2 regions of the Peribacillus frigoritolerans genome follow, and region 1 is predicted to be linked to the other one. Evidence: predicted binding sites of a transcription regulator. Region 1 holds the regulator's gene; the other holds the start of a gene.

Region 1 (4,439 bases):
GAATTTCGTTCTGTCACGGATAACCATGTTAATTCTCGTAAAAACATGTATTTCACTGTGGCAGGTATGAATAGAGGCCCGGTTCTTTCAGCCTTATCAATGGGTGGACAATATTTATCTTCATATGGGGAAAATGATGGTCTAGTAAATGTATGGAGTACAAAAATACCCTATGCAACACATTTATTTTCAGATCCCAACTTTGATCACGACAATATACGAGTTGGCTCAGCTGTATTTTCAAGAATTGAACCATATTTAAGAAGCACTTCCACCGCTGGGATCCCTGAATATAATGTCAATTATAAAGAACGGGTTGAAGATGATGTCATTACCACCGCACTCGCTCAAACCGTTCTGGGTGATGTCCTGAAACAAAATGTCTGGATCGAACAAAGCTTCCATGTAAATGAAGCAGCCCCAGGCAATATAAACATATATACAGCCTCAAATGATGTCGAGGTTGAATTGATTTCTCCATCCAATAAAAAGTATTCACCTTCCTTAAAGGTTCATTCAGCCAAAAATGAAACTTCCTTTTTTAATGGTGCAACCATCCACTCATTCAATAGAAACAACCTTGAAATTGGTGATTGGAAAGTGCGAATGAAGACTAAATCGCCAAAAGACGCCTACCTGTTCACAGCACAATTTAACGAAAAGAATCCCATTACATTAAGTATGGCAGGTAAAGTTAAGCAAAAAGATGCAAAATTTTTAATAAAGAACCCAATGAATGATAAAAAAAGGCCAATCAGCACAACATTTTCGGTTCATCTAATAGATGAAACCGGTAATGAAATTAGTGAAAAAAGCTCAATTAAGGCAATGGATACCGAAAATTTTACTGGCACCCTTCCAGAAGTACCTAAGTCAGGTGTTTATAATGTAACAATAGATGTCAAGGAAAAAAATGTGTATGGTACTGAAAGAACCCGGACGCTGATTCGTTCGGTCTATATTGAGAAATAGTGAAATGCCGTCTCTTCTTTGAGAATGTATCAGACTGTAGACAAATTCTAAGTTTGCCTACAGTCTTTTCTTTTAAAAAAGATCCAGTCGATTGCAGAAAATCCGCTTCCTTTCCGCCGACTGTATGCCAAGCCTGCTCGGCTAGTCAGGAGTGTAAAAAACATAAAGGATAACTTACTTTTCCCGACAAATTGATCAATTGAGAAGGGGTTTTTTGGATGTGTGTAATGGGATGTTAACATGGGTGTTAGTGTTTAATAAAAAGATTGCTGAATTGCAGCGAGAGATACCCTGTATAGGTTTAATCCGTCTTTTTATAGGATTCTCTATAAGACAAAATACCAGTTTTGAGTGCAGCATAATTGCCAATGTTTGCTTAGCCATAAAACCAGCCCATGAAAATTCCTGAAACCAAGTGATGACGATGACTGATGAAAATGAAAATGAACAAGTTTTGAAGGTTTTCAGTGTCCAACTTAAAAAGCCGTCAATCCATTTAATTATATGGATTGACGGCTTTTCCTGTTTGGTAGGGAAGTGGATAAATAATACGCGGAGCGATCCACTTCTAGGTAAGAAATCTATAATTAAAACAATTAGCCAGACATCGGAACCTTTTGTGCAGGACAAGCTGTAACCTTTTTCATAGATGAGAATACGATAAGAATGAAGATAAACAGTGAAAAATAAAGTAATGACCATTCGTGGGAGGTTCTAATGAGCAAGGAAACATTTATTAAGGAAATTGCTCCCTATGCCCAGAAAATTCAACAGGAGTTTAAAATATTACCTTCTGTTGTCATTGCACAAGCTTGTTTGGAGAGTGGATATGGGACAAGTTTATTAGCAAGCAAAGGAAAAAATATATTCGGTACAAAAGGTGAATTCAAGGGTGAGTCTGTCATTATTCAGACAATGGAATATGTCAATGGTGTGCCCGTTCAAGTATGGAACAAATTCAGAAAATACCCATCTTGGGAAGAAAGTCTTCGAGATCTTGCCAATTTATATGTAAAGGGGACTTCATGGAATAGAAGTCTTTATACAGCTGTCATTGGAGAAAAAGATTACAGAAAAGCACTCAAAGCAATATTCGATGCGGGGTACGCCTCGGATCCCAAATATATTGAAAAACTGGTGAACCTTATCGAAACAAGCGATTTAACAAAATATGATGCAAGCATTGAAGAGGTTTATCATATTGTCCAAAAAGGGGATACCGTCTCTGCGCTTGCAAAAGCATACGGTTCTACACAAGTGCAGATTCAACAGTGGAATGGCTTGGTCGATCTTAACCTCATTAAAGTGAACCAAAGATTACGAGTGAAGTGAATTTTAACTGGGAGCGGTAGTTAAAGCTCTCTTTTTTATTGTAATCAGATTGTTACTAAAGTAAATATTAGGCGATAGTATAACTTCCATCCGTAATAAAGGATGTTTAAATTCCCATGAAAACCTGATTCTATTAAAAAATATATCAATATCTACTCTTCCATATGCATATTGAGAGAATTCGGGACATAAATTAAACAAACAAAAAAAGCGCTGTTAGCGCTTTTAGTGTATTTGTCTATATAAGCCTATTACTTTTCCAAGTATCGAAACATCTCGTAAAATAATTGGTTCCATATTCGAGTTCTCAGGCTGAAGCCTTATGTAATCCGGTTCCTTAAAGAATCGTTTTACAGTGGCTTCATCATCTTCCGTCATTGCCACGACGATATCTCCATTATTGGCATTGCTTTGTTGTTTCACGATGACATAATCCCCATCATGAATTCCTGCTTCGATCATACTTTCACCCATGATTTCCAGCATGAATACATGGTCATCATGTGGAACCATGCTTTCGGGAAGCGGAAAGTATTCTTCTATGTTCTCAATGGCCGTTATCGGCATTCCCGCTGTTACTTTTCCAAGTAACGGCACGTTCACGACATTGACTTTGGGAATATTGTTCGCTTCCTCCAAATTCATTATTTCAATGGCCCTTGGCTTGGTTGGGTCACGTCTAATCAGGCCTTTGCTTTCCAGGCGTGATAAATGTCCGTGTACTGTTGAACTTGAAGCAAGTCCCACTGCTTCGCCAATCTCCCGTACGGAAGGTGGATACCCTTTTTGGCGGACCTCTTCTTTAATGAAATCAAGAATATCTTGCTGCCGTTTTGATAGTTTAGTCATTTGTGCACCTCTTCCCCAATGTTCTTTGCTACATTATAGCATGGCCCCCAACTCTATACAAACATAAGTTCGAATTTTGTTGTTGACTGAAACAAACGTTCGTATTATAATTTGACCATAACATACGAACGAACATTCGCTTTGGAGGGATATTTATGAAAAATTTATACAAAAATTATATTTATACGATTCTATTAGCGGGATCAGTATTCATCTTTTCAATTTTATTCTCTTGTACATTGAACAATGATCCAAAAAAGGATTTCCTTTCTATAGAAGTAAGTGAGGGTGATACCCTATGGGGAATTGCCGAAGAATATGAAGAAGCAAATTTGACAAAAAAAGAATTCATTGGTTGGATAGAAGAGCATAATGGAGTCAGGGCGGATTCAATTAAACCTGGTCAAGTCATCGTCATACCGGTTAAAGGGGAAGAACTTGTCCAGAATTTGGCCAGTGAGCAGTAAGTAGTGAAGGTAGGGTATTATGAAGGCGGTAATCTATTGTAGGGTAAGCACAGAAAAAGAGTCACAGGAAACATCATTGGCAAGGCAGGAAGATGAATTAGTCAAATTGGCAGAAAAGATGGATGTTGAAGTCATTTCCATAATAAAAGAGCAGGCAAGTGGTTATGAGTTGAATCGGGATGGCATTTTTGACATGCTCGAACTATTTAAAACTAAAGAAGCTGAAGTACTATTAATTCAGGATGAAACAAGGCTGGGAAGAGGGAATGCCAAAATAGCCCTTTTCCATGTCATCCTTAAAGAAGATGTGAAAATTTATACGCTCTCACATGACGGGGAGCTTGAGTTATCGGATTCGGATGCCATGGTCATCCAGATAGTCGGTATTGTAGAAGAATACCAAAGGAAACTACATAATCTTAAAATAAAGCGCGGGATGATAAGAGCCGTTGAAAAAGGGTACCGTCCTCAAAAAAACCTTCAGAATCAAAGGAATTCCACTGGAAGGGACCGTATGGAAATTCCTATTGAAGAAATTATTAAACTTCGGGCCAATGGATTGACATTTGCAGAAATCGCAGCCACTTTAAGGGGCTTTGGATACAATGTTTCCAAGGCTACTGTGAACAGGCGTTTTCTCGAACATCAACTGAATAAAAAGGAAAGTCAATCTTAGAACTTGTAATTTCGCTTTTTTTTTAATACCATGACAATATCCGGAGATTATGAAGGAGCGAAATTATGTTATCAAAAGAAAAAATAACCCGTATTAATGAACTTTCTAAAAAGGCAAAGACTGAAGGTTTGACGGAAGTTGAG
Region 2 (4,439 bases), 210 kb from region 1:
AAGAGAATGCAGACAAAAAACAGAATGAAGAAAAATCAGTGTCTGATAAGAAGAATGAAGATGATGAAGTTGTCAAAGATGAAGAGAAAGAGCAAAAACTTGCTGTTACAAGTTCCAGCGGTAAAAATAGTACGTATGAATTAAAAAATACCGATACCTTTAAATTAAAGGTGACATCAAAAGGCTCACCATGGGTCGGCATAAAAAATGGTGAAGGTAAATTACTATTCCAGGGCACAATCGACAAGGACAAAAGCCAGGAAATTGATTTCACCAATGAAAAAGAAGCTGTCATCAATATAGGCAGAGCATATGAAACTGAGATTTATGTGAATGATGAGAAGCTGGAGTATTCCATTTCACCGACTGAAGTGAATACGCAATTGGTTACGATACAATTTACGAAAGCCGAATAGTCATCTTATAGATGACTATTTTTGCTCTATATAATAGTAAGGCGGCTGGAAATGGATTTCCCGGCATATAAGATTGGATTTTGAGTTAAATTATACATAAAAGCGTATTTTAGATCTAAGACGCAGGCCCGAATGGCAGGCGTAAATTTTGGAGGTTAAAAGTTTTGAATCTGCCTAATAAGATTACAGTAGCAAGAATCTGTTTAATACCAGTATTTTTAATCATCATGCTCGTTCCTTTTTCATGGGGGACGCTGACTTGGGGAGAATACAGTTTGCCAGTGGCGCACTTAGCTGGAGCCATCCTCTTTATTATCGCTTCCACTACGGATTGGATCGATGGCCATTTTGCCAGAAAATATAATATGATTACTGATTTAGGGAAATTTTTAGATCCATTGGCTGATAAGCTTCTGGTTTCGGCTGCCTTAATCGTTTTGGTTGATCTAGATTTAATGTACGGTCAATCATGGATCGCCATCGTGATCATAAGTCGCGAGTTTGCAGTCACCGGATTGCGTTTGGTGCTAGCGGGTACAGGGGAAGTGGTTGCAGCGAACCAGCTTGGTAAAATTAAAACATGGGCACAAATTGTTTCCATTTCAGCTTTATTGCTGCATAACCTTCCATTTGCCCTCATTTCACTTCCATTTGCCAATATCGCATTATGGATTGCATTAATCTTTACAATCTGGTCTGGTTTGGATTATTTTATAAAAAACAAAGAAGTATTTGTTAATTCAAAGTAAAAACGAATGGTGGTTTTGAAAAGATGGATGCAGAAATCATTGCAGTGGGCTCAGAGCTTCTTTTAGGACAAATCAATAACACTAATGGAAGGTTCTTATCGCAGCAGTTTGCGGAAATGGGTATCAACGTTTTTTACCATACTGTCGTCGGGGATAACGACCGCCGTTTACAACAAGCTATAGAAATCGCTGAATCGAGGGCGAACTTGATTGTTTTTACCGGTGGACTCGGTCCTACCAAAGATGATTTAACGAAAGAAACGATTGCTCGCCATATAGGGAAAAAGCTCGTTTTTAATGATGAAGCTTTGCAATCCATTGAAGCTTACTTCCAAAAACGGGAACGGCCGATGACGGAAAACAACAAAAAACAGGCCCTTGTCTTAGAAGGCAGTGAAGTGTTGGCAAACGATCATGGCATGGCACCGGGAATGGTCTTGTCCAAATCCGGGATTACATATATGCTTCTCCCTGGTCCGCCAAGTGAAATGGAGCCGATGTTTTTAAGTTATGGTTATGAAAAGATCATGAATAAACTGGAAAAGCATGAACGGATCGATTCCAAGGTTCTTCGGTTCTACGGTATAGGTGAAGCCGAACTGGAAACGGTGATTGAAGATCTTCTTGTCAATCAAACGAATCCGACAATTGCTCCGCTGGCAGCCGAAGGGGAAGTGACGTTAAGGATCACCGCTAAAGACTCTTCTAAAGAAAAATGCGAAGAGCTTATTTTAGAAACGGAAAAAGAAATTCTTAGCAGGGTCGGTAAGTTCCATTATGGAAGTGATAATACTTCGCTAATAAAGGAACTTGTAAAAGAATTAACGGTCCGCAAGCTTTCAATTGCGGCAGCTGAAAGCTTGACCGGAGGGATGTTCCAAGAACAGCTGACAACCATTCCTGGCGCCGGTAAGGTCTTCAAAGGCGGAATTGTCTGCTATACGAATGATGCGAAGTCGAACGTCCTTGGCGTCAGCGATGATACCATATCTGAGCATGGGGTGGTCAGCGGTGAGTGTGCAATGGAAATGGCCTCTAATGTCCGGAGCAAGCTCAATGCGGATGTAGGCATAAGCTTTACGGGTGTTGCAGGTCCGGATGAACAAGAAGGCAAGCCTGTAGGGACAGTATTCATTGGCATTTCCTATCGGGATGGAAACACTCATTTCAAGGAGTTGAATCTTTCCGGAAGCAGGGCGCAAAACCGGATTCGGAGTGTGAAGTACGGCTGTCATTACCTATTAAGGGATTTATAAATGCTATAAGCAGAGCTTTTTCAGCTCTGCTTTTTATTTGGTTTTAGAAGTTTGTTTCTTGAAAAATAGGGAAAAAAAGAAAAAAGTTAATTCAATGAAAATGTTTTTTTCAGGGAGCAAGTGAAAGGAAATGGAGATTTCTTAAAGATAAAACGTTTTTTTACAGAGAATACCCCGAAAGAAAAAAACGAATGAATGTTCGACTTTTTGCTTGGCAAAATTGTAAAAAGAGTATATAGTAAAGATAGGTTTTGAGACAGGATGCAAACCTTGATCTCGAATAATTGCTAACGTAAGTACACCTTTAATCGGACAGCCGATTATTTGAATATAGAGGAGGAAATTGAGTGAGTGATCGTCAAGCGGCTTTAGATATGGCGTTAAAACAAATTGAAAAACAATTTGGTAAAGGTTCTATTATGAAACTTGGGGAACAGTCTGATCGTAGGATTTCAACGATTTCAAGCGGTTCTTTAGCATTGGACGTAGCATTGGGAGTGGGCGGATATCCAAGAGGCCGGGTCATTGAGATATATGGACCTGAAAGCTCCGGTAAAACGACTGTTGCATTACATGCTATTGCAGAAGTACAAAAGACTGGCGGCACGGCTGCATTCATTGATGCAGAGCATGCTTTAGATCCAGCATATTCAGAAAAACTTGGTGTGAATATCGATGACTTACTGCTTTCACAGCCTGATACGGGTGAACAGGCCTTGGAGATCGCTGAAGCATTAGTTCGAAGTGGAGCGGTGGATATCATTGTCATTGATTCGGTGGCAGCACTTGTTCCTAAAGCTGAAATCGAAGGCGAAATGGGAGATTCCCATATGGGTCTTCAAGCGCGGATGATGTCCCAGGCGCTTAGAAAACTGTCTGGTGCCATTAATAAATCAAATACCATTGCCATTTTCATTAACCAAGTCCGTGAAAAAATCGGTGTTATGTTTGGGAACCCTGAAACGACTCCGGGAGGCCGGGCATTGAAGTTCTATTCAACTGTTCGTCTGGAAGTGCGCCGTGCGGAACAATTAAAACAGGGTAATGAAATCGTCGGTAATAAAACGAAAATCAAAGTTGTTAAAAACAAGGTTGCTCCACCATTCCGTCAAGCGGAAGTTGACATCATGTATGGTCAAGGGATTTCCCAGGAAGGTGAAATCATCGATATGGGTGCAGATCTTGATATCGTCCTTAAAAGCGGTTCGTGGTATTCATACAATGAAGAGCGTGTCGGACAAGGCCGCGAAAATGCGAAGCTGTTCTTGAAAGAAAATCAGGATATCGCTCAGGAAATTTCTCAGAAAATCAGAGATCACTATAATCTCGATGGAGAGCATGAATTACCGCCAGAAGAAAATGAACCAGAAGAGCATTTTGAATTGCTTGATTAATGGTATTTGGAAAAGGCCTAAGCTTGTTCGCTTAGGCCTTTTCTATATATTTTGAGAAAAGTGTGAAATTTTCAGCGGAATAAATGGCATTGAAATCAGATTTACAGACTTCTTCCATAAAGAATGCTGTACATTATGATGGTTGATATTAAGAAAACTTGAATAATCATTGATACATAAGGGACAAACGCTTGACAATAAAAATTCTCAACTATACAATTAATATGTATATTTTACAATTTTTCAAACTAAAATTTTGAAAATTAAGTGCTGTATATTGAATTTATGTGCAATGTACTTGCCGACAGTTCAACATTTTATGTAAAAAGTTCATAGCAAGGGGAGGTGAAACGATGGAACCCATGACAATCATCTTCACTTTGCTTGGCCTAATCGTCGGTGCAGTTGTTGGTTATTTTATTCACAAATCAAAATTTGAGAGTAAAATAGCAGGGGCAAAGGGCTCTGCTGAACACATCCTTGAGGATGCAAAACGTGAAGCGGAAGCACTTAAGAAAGAAGCCTTGTTGGAAGCAAAAGATGAAATTCATAAAGTTCGTGCCGATTCGGATCGGGAAGCCCGTGAAAGAAGGAACGAATTACAAAAACAAGAAAATCGGTTAT

What was found. Region 1 encodes LexA, which represses DNA repair genes until DNA is damaged. Its sites were predicted from a motif close to CGAACATATGTTCG; they were not measured.
Region 2: recA (recombinase RecA) is a predicted target of LexA. The motif match lies at 2,610-2,623, and genes of this name have one in related genera.

The regions. Positions count from the first base shown of each region.
Region 1 is NZ_CP158190.1:2,070,487-2,074,925, forward strand. It holds gene ABOA58_RS10240 (esterase/lipase family protein) at 1-972, shown strand, start outside; gene ABOA58_RS10245 (glucosaminidase domain-containing protein) at 1,690-2,304, shown strand; gene lexA (transcriptional repressor LexA) at 2,530-3,153, opposite strand; gene yneA (cell division suppressor protein YneA) at 3,309-3,620, shown strand; gene ABOA58_RS10260 (YneB family resolvase-like protein) at 3,640-4,296, shown strand; gene ABOA58_RS10265 (DUF896 domain-containing protein) at 4,362-4,439, shown strand, end outside.
Region 2 is NZ_CP158190.1:1,865,028-1,869,466, forward strand. It holds gene ABOA58_RS09245 (helix-turn-helix domain-containing protein) at 1-416, shown strand, start outside; gene pgsA (CDP-diacylglycerol--glycerol-3-phosphate 3-phosphatidyltransferase) at 581-1,165, shown strand; gene ABOA58_RS09255 (competence/damage-inducible protein A) at 1,189-2,421, shown strand; gene recA (recombinase RecA) at 2,769-3,815, shown strand; gene rny (ribonuclease Y) at 4,169-4,439, shown strand, end outside.